3 regions of the Fictibacillus sp. Mic-4 genome follow, and region 1 is predicted to be linked to each of the others. Evidence: riboswitches for the same ligand, from Rfam matches in the RefSeq annotation. Region 1 holds a riboswitch; each other region holds the start of a gene.

What was found. Region 1 has a riboswitch for cobalamin ahead of WD019_RS09060 ((2Fe-2S) ferredoxin domain-containing protein). Riboswitches for the same ligand answer to the same signal wherever they lie in the genome.
Region 2: another riboswitch for cobalamin. It lies ahead of WD019_RS07640 (ribonucleoside-diphosphate reductase subunit alpha); the one in region 1 lies ahead of WD019_RS09060 ((2Fe-2S) ferredoxin domain-containing protein).
Region 3: another riboswitch for cobalamin. It lies ahead of WD019_RS05830 (sodium:proton antiporter); the one in region 1 lies ahead of WD019_RS09060 ((2Fe-2S) ferredoxin domain-containing protein).

Annotation. Positions count from the first base shown of each region.
Region 1 is NZ_JBBHZM010000010.1:49,641-53,964, forward strand. It holds gene WD019_RS09050 (sirohydrochlorin chelatase) at 1-18, opposite strand, end outside; gene cobJ (precorrin-3B C(17)-methyltransferase) at 40-1,710, opposite strand; gene WD019_RS09060 ((2Fe-2S) ferredoxin domain-containing protein) at 1,743-2,114, opposite strand; cobalamin riboswitch at 2,275-2,465, opposite strand; gene WD019_RS09065 (MATE family efflux transporter) at 2,686-4,047, shown strand; gene WD019_RS09070 (prenyltransferase/squalene oxidase repeat-containing protein) at 4,263-4,324, shown strand, end outside.
Region 2 is NZ_JBBHZM010000007.1:101,341-105,664, reverse strand. It holds gene WD019_RS07645 (ribonucleotide-diphosphate reductase subunit beta) at 1-237, opposite strand, end outside; gene WD019_RS07640 (ribonucleoside-diphosphate reductase subunit alpha) at 269-2,527, opposite strand; cobalamin riboswitch at 2,678-2,882, opposite strand; gene WD019_RS07635 (CBS domain-containing protein) at 2,959-3,378, opposite strand; gene WD019_RS07630 (metal ABC transporter substrate-binding protein) at 3,557-4,324, shown strand, end outside.
Region 3 is NZ_JBBHZM010000005.1:32,205-36,528, forward strand. It holds gene corA (magnesium/cobalt transporter CorA) at 1-711, shown strand, start outside; gene WD019_RS05825 (YkvA family protein) at 811-1,197, opposite strand; gene WD019_RS05830 (sodium:proton antiporter) at 1,382-2,182, opposite strand; cobalamin riboswitch at 2,323-2,512, opposite strand; gene WD019_RS05835 (DUF1259 domain-containing protein) at 2,690-3,097, shown strand; gene WD019_RS05840 (type III PLP-dependent enzyme) at 3,213-4,324, opposite strand, start outside.

The DNA.
Region 1 (4,324 bases):
AAACAATATAGCCTTCATTTAGCCATCCTCCTAAAAAGCCTACTCTCCGCATGGAGCCGGCTCAAGTTTGATTTTTGGTGCGATCTCTTGATGCTTGAATCCTTTAATTTCTTTTACTCGTTTGAAAAACTTGTAAAATCTTTCATTCGGATGTCCTTTTTCTTGATAGAATTCGATAATGTCAGCCACTAAATCTACTAATTGATCAGGCTCAATTCCTTCTGCGACAGGCTGGGCCGGATGAGCCGTCCTGCCTGCAGGTTTGGCGCCTAAAAACAAATCAAACTTTCCTTTCCGATAGACGATCCCGATATCTTCCATAACCGCTTTATAGCATGCCATGCCGCACCCGTTAAAACCGATGTTCATTTCTTTCGGAAGCGCCATTCCTCCAAGCCGTTCTTGAAGCTCCTCGGCATATGGAATCGATTCCGCCTTTTCCCCATCGCAAAAATCGCAAGCCTTCACCGTAAGCACATCGCCGATCGGCATTAGAAGAAAGCCGGCAGAATGCAACTTCTCTGTTACCATATCTGGATCTGTTGTCGGAATGCGCAAGACGATCTGGTGATTTGGCGTATATTCCATGCTTCCGTTTGATCCAACAACTTCCGCAAGAGTGATCATTTGCTCCGGTGTAAACCGCTTATTCGCGACCCCCGGGCTCACCGCCAATTCAAAAATGGACTCGATTGGCTGCCCGGCCGTTATGAAGGATTTTTCAGCGCTTCGTTCTTCTTTATCAACCATGCCTAACGCTTCAAGAGCCAATTCCAAAGAGTCATTTGCATCCGTTTTTGATTTCGGGGGCAAAAGGGCAGCCATCGTGCTTTCTTTTCGTTCATTGCCTGTTTGCGACTCGCCAGTTTCGTCTTCCTGTGATAGTGCCCATGGCTCTGCTTCCCTAGATAAACGCTGGTGCGGCTTCAGCCGTTGCTTCTCGCTATTTAGCGTATATTTTCTTTGATAACCCCTTGGCGTGATCATTTTTCCATCGTAAAGAAACGTCGAAGAATTGCCGATAATGACCGTCGTCAACATGCCGATGTCATGATCAAGCATTTCTTCCAGGTTCGTGATAACGACTTGCTGCCGCTCGCGATAGGCGCTTTTCACAAGCCCTACCGGCGTCTTTGGATCACGGTATTTTAATAAAATTTTTTGCGTTTCAACAATTTGCCGCGTTCTGCGCCCGCTTTTCGGATTGTATAAAGCGATGACAAAATCGGCCTGGGCTGCTGCCTCGACCCGTTTTTCGATCAGACTCCACGGGGTTAAATGGTCACTTAAGCTAATCGTGCAGGCGTCATGCATAACGGGAGCCCCGAGCAATGAAGCGCATGAGTTGATGGCCGATATTCCCGGAATGATTTCAACCGCTACACCCGTCTCCTCTTTCCACCCTTTTTCGATCAACACTTCAAAAACGAGTCCGGCCATGCCGTATACGCCTGCATCCCCGCTTGAAATGACGGCTACTTTCTTCCCTCTTTCGGCCTGTTTGACCGCTTCCTGGGCTCTTGATACTTCTTCCGTCATTCCAGTGCTTACAATTTCTTGATCGTCAATCAGCCCTTGAATTAATTCCACGTACGTTTTGTAACCGATAATCATATCGCTTTCTTGTAGCGCCTCTTTTGCCCGTGCTGTAATATGTTCAAAATGGCCGGGACCGAATCCGACGATGAACAGTTTTCCTTTTTGTTCCATTTGCATCCCTCCTTTGTTGTTCACCATCTTTTTTACGTTTTTGAAATGCCAGCGAACGTTACGTTGTTGTCGACTGGCGCCATTGCCCCGCGTCTAAATTCGTAAGTTGTAAATGGCTGCAAACACTTAAGTTCATCTTCCGCCAGCTTTCGGACCATTTCTCTCCCTCTCTCCGGTGTCATACCGTTTAACCATGCGCCTTGCGGGTAAACGATAACGACGCACGCATCTTTGCATCTCCCATTGCAACGCGTTCTTGTCGTATGGATTTTCGAGTCGATGCCAAGCGATGCGATCTCATCGCGCACCGCTTGTGTCACCTCTTCTCCCCCTTTCCTCATACAGCTCGATCCATTACAAATCAAAACATGATGCTCAGTTCCTGTTAAATTCCAGGTCGTCATAGGGCCACCTCTTTACTATTTTTCACCTTCAACTGCAGCTAGTCTTTTAAAAATAAAAAGCACCTCAAGCTTTTGGAAGCTGGAGGTGCTAACATGCATAGCAGAAAAAATGACTAAACTAGTAGTCTACCGCCATTTTACTCCTCCCTCCGAAAAGCAAATGAAACAACATTTAAAAGCAGGTCTCCTGGCTTTGCGCATCATCTTACTTTTGTCCCTTCCCGGCGATTAGAGCCAGTGGCATCGACAATTTCATCAGCGCTTACAGTAGCGGGGGCTGCATCGGATTCTCACCGATTTCCCTATTATCCCTGGAAGTTCATCCCGGGCACTCTTAAATGCAATTATTCGGTTTTCACTGTATTGATAGAATCGAACAGTTTCTATGATATAACATTCTAATAAATTTTAAAATAGAAAAACTTTATTTTAGTGAAAATGCTCGTTTAGCTGGATTTATAAATCTGAATTTTATACTAAATTGAAGCAAAAATCTTATATTTTGTCATAAATGTATGTTACTATCCTTTTATTGAGCTTTTATATTACACACAAATGAGGATTGAAAGCAATGAATCAAACATCTTCTGTTCGGCAAAAACTAAGGCAATTGCTAATTATTTTACTTCCAATTCTAGTCACGCAATTAGCGTTGTATGCGATGAGTTTCTTTGATACAACGATGGCCGGGCATGTCAGTCCGGATGATTTGGCGGGTGTGGCGATCGGCGTCAGTATATGGACTCCTGTCAACACCGGATTAAGCGGCATATTGCTTGCTTTAACACCGATCATTTCGCAGCTTGCCGGCGCAAAAGAGAAAGACAAAGTGCCGTTTAAAGTTATCCAGGGCATATTGCTCGCTGTCTTTCTTTCCATCGTTATTATTGTTTGTGGCATTTTTTTATTGGACCCGATCCTTGATCATATGGATTTGGAAAGTCACGTGCGCGATGTCGCCCGCCGTTTTTTAATCGCCATTTTCATCGGCATAATACCGCTTTTTGTGTACAATGTTTTGCGCTGCTTCATTGATGCATTAGGGCAAACCCGCGTATCGATGATGATTACACTTTGTGCCCTGCCAATCAATGTCGGACTAAATTATTTGTTGATTTTCGGTAAATTCGGCTTTCCCCGCCTCGGAGGGGTCGGTGCCGGTTACGCATCTGCGATCACATATTGGTGTATCGTTTTCATTGCGGTCTTTGTGATTCACCGCATGAAGCCATTTGCGGATTATCACATATTCAAACGGTTGTATGGCGTTTCTTTTGCTGCATGGAAAGAGCAATTAAAAATCGGTGTTCCGATCGGATTTTCGATTTTTTTCGAAACGAGCATATTTGCAGCCGTTACATTGCTTATGAGCGAGTTCGATACAGCCACGATTGCGGCACACCAATCAGCGCTTAACTTTGCCTCGTTCTTGTACATGGTTCCGCTTAGTATCGCCATGGCCCTCACCATTGCGGTCGGCTTTGAGGTCGGGGCAAAGCGATTGAAAGACGCAAAAACGTACAGTTATTTAGGAATCTCGATAGCGGTCATAATGGGGATGCTGTGTGCAATTGGTTTATTCATCTTCAACGAGCAAGTGGCGTCCATCTATACGAATGACAGCCACGTTCTTCAATTGACCAAACACTTTTTAATTTATGCGATTTTCTTCCAACTCTCAGATGCGGTTGCCGCCCCGATCCAGGGAGCGCTGAGAGGCTATAAAGATGTGAACATTACATTTATTTTAGCTTTCGTTTCTTATTGGATCATCGGCCTTCCAAGCGGTATTGTCCTTGCTAAATTCACTTCATTTGGCGCATTCGGCTATTGGATCGGCTTAATTTCCGGTCTCGCCTTTGGTGCGGTCTGCCTTTCCGTCCGCCTTGCCCGCGTACAAAGGAAGGACATCGAGCTTCAGCAAGTTATTTAACGAACCCCCCTCCTTTGAATGGAGGGGGGGCGTCTTTTGCATATTATTCCCACTTTCATTTCATACTGTAAACAACATCATCTTCCTATTAGTGCTCCCCATCCCCGGCAAAATATTGCCGGGTGTTTTCTTTTCAATGAACCTTTCCGCAAGTACCTGCATATTTCATAAAAGGAGAGAATCGTTCGGGAAATCGCAGTGAAAGGGCGACGTGTATGAATCGGTTAAATAAGGTAAAAAAAGAAATAGAGCGCCGATGTACGGAGCTTCTTCGCTT
Region 2 (4,324 bases), on a different contig from region 1:
TTTATTAAACGCCTCTTTCTCCTCTTCATTCAATTGCGGATATTGTTTCATATCGGTTGACATGTTGATTTCAAATGGCGTCCAAAAGTTGGCGAGCATATTTTTATAGAGCGGATAGGCCCATGAGAAGCGGACATCGTCCCAGTTTAAGACATTCGAGCTCTTCCCGTTGATGATGCCGGTTGAAGCATTTGGCGCTGCCACATCGTACAGTTTTCTTTCTTGCAATTTTTCCATTTAAAAACTCCTCCTCATTAGAGCCTGCCATTTAACTTGAACAGCTTTCGCATTCATCGATTTCCGCCTGTGACGTTGAACGTAAATAATAGGTGGTTTTCAATCCAGATTTCCACGCAGTTAAATGGAGGTTGAGCAGCTCTTTCGCCTTAATATTGTTTTTAACGTACAAATTAAACGAAATCGATTGGTCAATATGTTTTTGCCGTGCCGCATTTTGCCGGATGCTCCATTGCTGGTCGATTTCGTAGGCCGATTTGTAATACCAGATTGTTTTGGCTGACAAGTCCGGAGCCGTAACCGGAATCTTGTAATCTTTCTTTTCTTCGGAGTACTCTTTTTTGAAAATCGGGTCGATCGATGCCGTGCTTCCCGCAATAATCGCCGTCGTCGAGTTCGGTGCCACTGCCATTAAATACCCGTTGCGAAGCCCATTTTCTTTCACTTCCGCTTTTAATTTTTGCCATTTTCCGGCAGTGTAATTCCGCGAGTCAAAGTAAGTGCCCGTTTGCCAGTCCGATCCTTCGAACACAGGGTAGGCGCCTTTTTCTTTCGCTAATTCCATACTTGCATGAATCGTTAAATAGCTAATTTTTTCATAAAGTTGATCGGCATACGCTACCGCTTCTTCCGATTCCCAGCGAATGCCTTCTAACGCCAGAAGGTGATGCCATCCGAACGTTCCAAGACCGATGGCACGATACTTCTTATTCGTCAAAACCGCTTGCGGCACTTCAATACGGTCTTCATTCAAATCGATGACGTTATCGAGCATCCGCACTTGAATCGGGATCAATCGTTCTAAAACATCTGCTTTCACCGCGCGGGCAAGCGAGATCGAGCTTAAATTGCATGTTACAAAGTCACCCGGTTCTTTCGTGATGATGATCTTTCCGTCTTCCGTTGTTTCCTCAATCACCTTTGTCAAACTCATGTTCTGGGCAATTTCTGTGCACAAATTGCTGCAATAAATCATGCCGGTATGCTTATTCGGGTTTGCCCGATTGACCGTATCCCTGTAAAACATATAAGGAACGCCTGTCTCAAGCTGGCTTTTTAAAATTCGTTTAACAATTTCAATGGCGGGTACGACATCGTAACCTCCTGTTCCCCGCTCACCGAACAACCCTTCATTCGCCGCTTTTACACATTCTTCATACTTCTCCCTGAAACTTCCTTTGCCCGGCTCCTCATCATAAAAATCATCCAGATCATATCCCATCACTTTCCTGATCGTATGCGGGTCAAACAAATACCAGTCTTCTCGCGCTTCGACCTTTTCCATAAATAGATCTGGGACTGACAACCCGATAAATAAATCATGCAGTCTTAATCGTTCATCCCCGTTATTCAGCTTGCTGTCCAAAAACGAAAAAAGATCTTTCCCGAACACAGGATAATAAATGCTGATGGCGCCTTTGCGCTGGCCAAGCTGATCGACGCTGACAGCCGTCTGGTTGAGCAACTTCGCCCATGGAATGACGCCTGATGATGTCCCTTTAAATCCTTTAATATCGGATCCGAGGCTTCTGATTTTCCCCATATAGATGGAAATTCCTCCGCCCCCTTTTGAAAGGGTAGCCGCATCGGTATTCGTATCATAAATGCCTCTCAGGCTATCATCCATCGTATCTATGAAACAACTGGATAGCTGCCCATAGCTTTTACCCGCGTTGGCGAGTGTCGGCGTCGCCACCGTCATGTACAGGTTAGAAAGCGCCCAGTACGCTTCTTTAACAAACTCCATTCGCTTGTGCACGGGTTCATTGATCATTAATGTCATTGCAATGATCATAAAACGTTCCTGCGGCAGCTCGTACACCCGGCCATCGTACGATTTAGCCAGATAGCGGTCAGCCAGCGTCCTTACGCCAATATATGTAAACAGCTTGTCTTTTTCAGGATCAATAACTCCCTCGAGTTCTTCAATTTCTTCTTTTTCATAGCGGTCTATTAGTTCAGGTGTATAGATCCCTTCATCCGTTAACCGTGAAATGAGCGTGTAAAGAGAGCCATATTTGATCTCCGGATTGAACCCTCTATTTTTTGCCGCTTCCATGTAAAGTTTTCTTAAAAAAACGGATGCCGCCATGAACGTCCAGTCCGGTTCATTTGCATTTATTCGTTCAAGGCTATTTAAGATCAATACATCGGCAAGCTTCTGTTCATTTATATCTTCATGATCGTTTAAAAAGGACATTACTTTTTCGATATAGGGCCTGGAATGCAATTGTGGAAACCGGCTAAGAACTGGCTCAATCCATGTTTGGATGATTCTTTCTCTTTCCATCGTATCGGTAGTCAAACGAAACACTTCCTTTCAAAAATAAAAGCCCATCCTTCTTCAAGGATGAGCTCTATAAAACGACACAAATAAAAATGCACAGTTGTACATCACATTTTTAGCCCGTGTCGTTCTCATCTCAATCCCCGAAGAAAAGAAACGCATAAGAAAAAGGCAGGTCTACTGGCTCATGCTTCGCTCTACTCTGGTCCTTCCCATGTAAAAGCCACGATCCATCGCGCGTTCTTTACACAGTGGATATTCCCATTTCGTCCACAATTACAGTTGCGGGGACAGCTCCGAATTTCCATCGGATTCCCTATTAAGTCTTTTATAAGACACCTTTATTCTTACTTCATATTCAATATGTAGTTAACATCTATTACTTTGACACTAAATATTGTGTTTGTCAATAGTTCTGGCAACATTTCCTTCTGTTATTTCAAATCAATATTTTCTTGCATGACTTTTGCGCAATACTTAATGATGTCTCGTCGTCTGATAATACCAATAAAGTAACCGTTGTCATCTGTTACTGGAATAAAGTTTTGATCGGTTGAAAGAGGAATTAAATCTTCCATGTTCGAGTTGATGGTAACAGGAATGTTGCGAACCCGTTGCGGCACGTTTTTCAATTTCGTTTTCAATACTTCTTCATATCCGATTTCAAGCGCATCCCGGAGCTTCCACAATAAATCTCCTTCAGTCAGCGTACCTACATAGCGACCATCCTCAGAAACAAGAGGCACCGATGTATATTTATGGTACGACAATTTTTCAAGCGCCTGTCTCATCGTTGATTCTGGATTTAAGTATTTTACTTCATCTTTTGGTAATAAATAAAAAGCGATATTCATTTGTATATGTGCCTCCTCTAATCCAGTTGTTACCCATTATATTATAACAGATCTACTGAAAATCAAGAGAATTATACACTCTAAACAGTCCTTCGATAAATCGTAACAATTTCGTTTTACAAATCGTAGTCTTTCCGTTTATAATAAAACGTGCGTATAAAATGAGAGGAGAAACATCATGAGAAACAAATATAGATTCTTGACAGTATTACTTATTGTTTCGGTTTTGCTAACTGGATGCGGTGCAAAAAAGGCCTCCAATGATCATCATTCCGGCCGGCTAAAAATCTTTACAACCATTTATCCTTTGCAATACTTCACTGAGCGTATTGGAGGCAAGTATGTTGAAGTTAAAAATATTGTTCCCCCGGGGGCAGACGCTCATTCATTTGAACCAACGACGAGAACGATGATGGATGTCGCTACAGGAGACGCATTTATTTATAACGGAACTGGAATTGAAGGGTTTGCAAATGCAGTAAAAGATGCAATTAAAGATGAAAATGTGAAAGTCATTGAAGCAGCAAAAGGGATCGATTTAATAAAAGCGTCAGAACATGAAGAAGAAGGACATGACGATCACGGTGATAAAGATCCGCACGTTTGGCTCGATCCAGTCCTTGCTGAAAAAATAGCCGCCAACATTAAAAATGAATTAATTGCGTTAAAACCTGAAGAAAAAGCCGAATTCAATAAAAACTATCAATCTTTGAAAAAAGATTTAGAGCATTTGGATGCATCATTCAAAAACACCGCTGCCAAATCATCAAAGAAAGCGTTTGTTGTTTCACACGCTGCTTACGGTTATTTAGCCAAACGCTATGGTTTAGAACAAGTTGGCGTGACCGGCCTGTCGCCTTCGGAGGAACCATCACAAAAACAATTGGAGAAAATCATTAAGCTCGTCAAAAAAGAGCACATTCACTACATTTTATTTGAAGGAAAT
Region 3 (4,324 bases), on a different contig from region 1:
TACAATGAAGAAAGCGACAATGAAATTACGACATTGGAATTAAATGTGTTTGTTGGCCCGAATTATGTTGTTACTCTTCACAAACATAAATTAAAATGGCTTGGCCAAATGGATGCGATCTGTCATAAGCATACGAAATATATGGATAAAGGCGCTGATTTCCTTTTATATACATTAATCGACGGAATTACAGACGAATACTTTCCGATTCTCGACCGGATCAGCGCCCGTATTGATGAATTAGAAGATGAAATGTATGACGAAGAAGTAAAAGAAGTGACGGAAGAATTTCTTGCGTTAAAACGGACAATTATTTTAATTCGCCGCGTCATTATTCCACAGCGGAGAGTATTTTTAACGATCAACGGAAGATGGAAATTTAATATTCGTGAAGAGAACGTCCCCTTTTACACCGATTTGATTGACCATTTGGAACGGATCGCTGATGCTACAGAAACATACAGGGACCTTGTCAACAGTGCGCTCGATACGTATTATTCCATCATTAGCGCGAAATCATCTGAAAAGTTGAATGTTTTGACGATCATTTCGACGATTATGCTGCCGTTAACCTTTATAACCGGCTTTTTCGGAATGAATGTTCCTTTGCCTTTCCAAAGTTCCCATTATTCAACGATCTTCATTTTGGCATTAATGGTCGTATTAGTCTGGATGATGTGGAAATACTTTAAGAAAAATAAGCTGTTATAAAAAACGAAGCGGGCAATCCGCTTCGTTTTTCTTTGTATCATTTTTGCTGAGTCAATACATCTCTTTTTATCAAGTAGGCGCTTCTCTCAATCCTCTTACTTAGAAGAATAGCCTTTCCATGATCCATAGTGCAATAAGCATCCATAAGATGATAATCAGCCCTCCGGTAATCCAGTTCCTCGGTTTCGCTTGATTCATCAGGCGTTCCGCTTCTTTTCTGCATTCTTTCACTACATCACCTGGCATCATCTTAAAGGCAAAATAAATCCCCAACGGTACGAGAATTAAATCATCGAGGTAGCCTAAAATAGGTATGAAATCGGGTACGAGATCGACCGGACTGAAGGCATACGCAACGACGCATATCGAAAAAATTTTCGTATACCAGGGTACTTTCGGATGTTTATTGGCTAAATATAGCGTATATAGTTCGCTTTTTAGCTTTTTTGCATATACCTTCCACTTTCTTAAATTTATATTGCCCACTTTTCCTCACCTTTGTAATATAATGTTTACCGTATGCTGCACAACATGCTCTACCATTAATTTTTTCCATCGTTCAATGTAATCATAACCTTGTTGTTTTCTCATTTCTATTCCTCTCTTCATTTAAAGATAGATTTTTCAATATAAAAAGCTCTGACCAAAAAAGTTGTCAGAGCTTCTTCACTTAATTCGAAGTATTCATTTCTACGTTTTGTCTTTTAGATCGAACACTTACAAAAATGAAAGTAGCAACTAAGAAGATAAATAGAATGACTCCGACGATTTCGAAATCGAGTTCAGCCCATGGGTTAAAGTAGGTAAATGCCAGATAGAAGGAAACCCCGTATGCGAGGATGACAATTACCCAGCCCATTAGTCTTGATGCAGATTTTCCAAGTTGGCTTGACTGATTGATCATTTTATAAACGATAAGCGAATCAATGGTATCGGTAATCATCATGCCAAACATAAAAACGATCCCTAGCATTAAAGGGGTATATTCTCCCCTGTTGCCCGCCGCCAAAGACCAGACAGCCGTTTGACTCACGGTTTCAGCCGCTAAAGCAAATAACGCCCCGACTAAAACAATAAGAAGGGGGTTCGTAGTTCCCCGCGCGACTTTTGGAATAAATTTTCCCTTTAATCCACTTAGATGAAATTCTTCGTTACTCTTTCGGGTTCGCAATAGATTATACGTATTTAGCGTACCAATGAGAAATAAAGAAATAATCGATACCCACGATGCAAAATGATCAAAATACGACGGGAACGAAAAGTTCTTCATCACAATTCCTAAAATGCCGGCTGTAACAGCTACCATCCCCCCATGTCCGAGCGAAAATAATGTTCCGACCCAGCGCGCAAATGGGCTGCCCATTCGCCAATTGTATCGGGTTTGTCCATCAATAAACGCAAGATGATCCGCATCTAATCCATGCCTGAGACCTAACGTAAAAACTAGCAAAAAAAGTGATAGCGTTTCCATTAAAAATCCCTCCTCTTATAAAAACGTAAAAATCCTCAACCTGAGACAGATTGAGGATGAGTACTTAAGTTAAAACGACAAAAGGGCAGAATATGATTGTCGCTTACATCGAGTACACCTCTCCTTTCCGCGAAGGCCGTATTGGTGCTACAACACAGGTAGGTCTCCTGGCTTTTGAATCATGGCACTCTACCGTCTTCCCTAACGTTGAAGTTAAGTGACATGAATGATAGAGCACTCCTCAATTACAGTGGCGGGACCGCTCGGGATTTCCACCCGATTCCCTGTTACCCCTTGTCTTACAAGGGCACCTGGTTGTCTTATATAATTTTCTATTTTTATAGTACCAAAAATTCTTCAATAACCCAATTCTTTTTTCTATCACAAGTTTATAATTCCACTGTTACACTTACCTTTTGCCCTCTCATCGTAAGAGAGTCATGCATATATGTAGTAACAAAAGATAAAATCTATCTTTTTAAAATAAAGTTGTAAGGAGGGCTTTTTATGAATTGGGAAAGTCGTAAAAGCCTTTGCCAGGAATTTGCTAGAATTCTAGGTGGAATGGGCAGTTTAGATGAAAATGGAGTATGCCTTGTACAAAAATTCCGCACGTTAAATTTCACCATTCTTGGACGCCGTGCTAAATCTCCGTTAGTGATTCCTCAATTTTTTTCTTTCGAAGACGTTGACCGAAATGGCAGAGCGTTAAATTTAGGGGAAACTGTGCTTTTGCAAGCGGAAGCAAATCCATTAATGACCGAACTTCGCAAACGAAATATTATTGTTACTGCATTGCATAACCACTGGTTATTTGAAGAACCTCGGGCGATGTACATGCATTTCGAATCGGTTGAACCGCCATTAGAATTTGCTAGAAAAGTCAGGGACGCATTTAGAGTCTTAAGAGGCTAAATTTATATCAATTGAAAAGAAGCGTGCAAAAAAATTTTTAATAAAATAAGCTCACCAAAGCAGGGTGAGCTTTTTAAATTCGTTTTCGTTTTGCCAATAATGTATGCCATTAAGATTAACGTGACTCAACCAATTTCTCATCCGCTTCATTTATAGGTTCGGAATCTAAATAAATATGCTCTGGGTGCGGATGCGTAAGAAAATCATGATGCGAAATCGACCAGCCGTATGCTCCCGCGTAGCTGAATAAAAGAATATCTCCAACGTGCAATCGTGAAATGGGGACATTTCTTGCCAGTACATCATTCGGTGTACACAGTTCCCCCGCAACCGTAATCGTTGATTCATTTACTTCAGGACGCTTAAAAGGGTATGGCCACTCCTCTATCGGTACGATCGTAAACGGATGACTCTGTTTCCAGGCAGCTGGAAGTCTAAGATGATGGCTCCCTCCGCGGATGATACAAAAATAGCGACCATGATTTTGTTTAATATCCAATACTTCTGCTGCATAGTAACCGCACGAAGACGCAATATAGCGGCCACATTCAAAAATCGTTTGCCAGTTGGCATCGCTATGCTTCTCCAGTATTTTTTCCAGCCGCAGAATAAAATTATCCCAATTAAATTGCTCTTCTACCATTTGATAGTTGATTCCGATTCCTCCGCCTACATTGATATAAGAAAGGTCTAAATCCCATTCTTTTCCCCATATTTTTGCCTTTTCAAAACAATGATCGATGAAGTGCACGTGGGCGGCTGGATCCAGGTTATTTGACATTGCGTGAAAATGAAAGCCGAAAAGCCTGACATTCGGCAAGCAGCGCACTAAGTCGATTGCTCCAGACACTTCTTCTTCATCCACTCCAAATTGGCTCGGAACTCCTGACATTTTTAACTGAGCGTTTGGAACGGAGTTGCGCAGGTTGACCCGCAGTAAAATGGATATGGATGTCCTTTTTTGAGCTGCTATATAGTTAACCAACTGTAATTCGTGCAGGCTCTCGACATGAAGGAAAGTGACCCCGTGATCAATTGCTCCTTCAATCTCTTCTTTCGTTTTTCCTGGTCCTCCAAACAAAATCGGAATGCTCTCATCGACGGCCCGCACTTTCTCGATCTCCCCTAGCGATGCTACTTCAAACCCGTGAACAATTGGTGCCAGCGCTTTTAATAGAGTCTCATCTGAGTTGGCTTTTATTGCATAAAATAATCGGCATGCTGAGG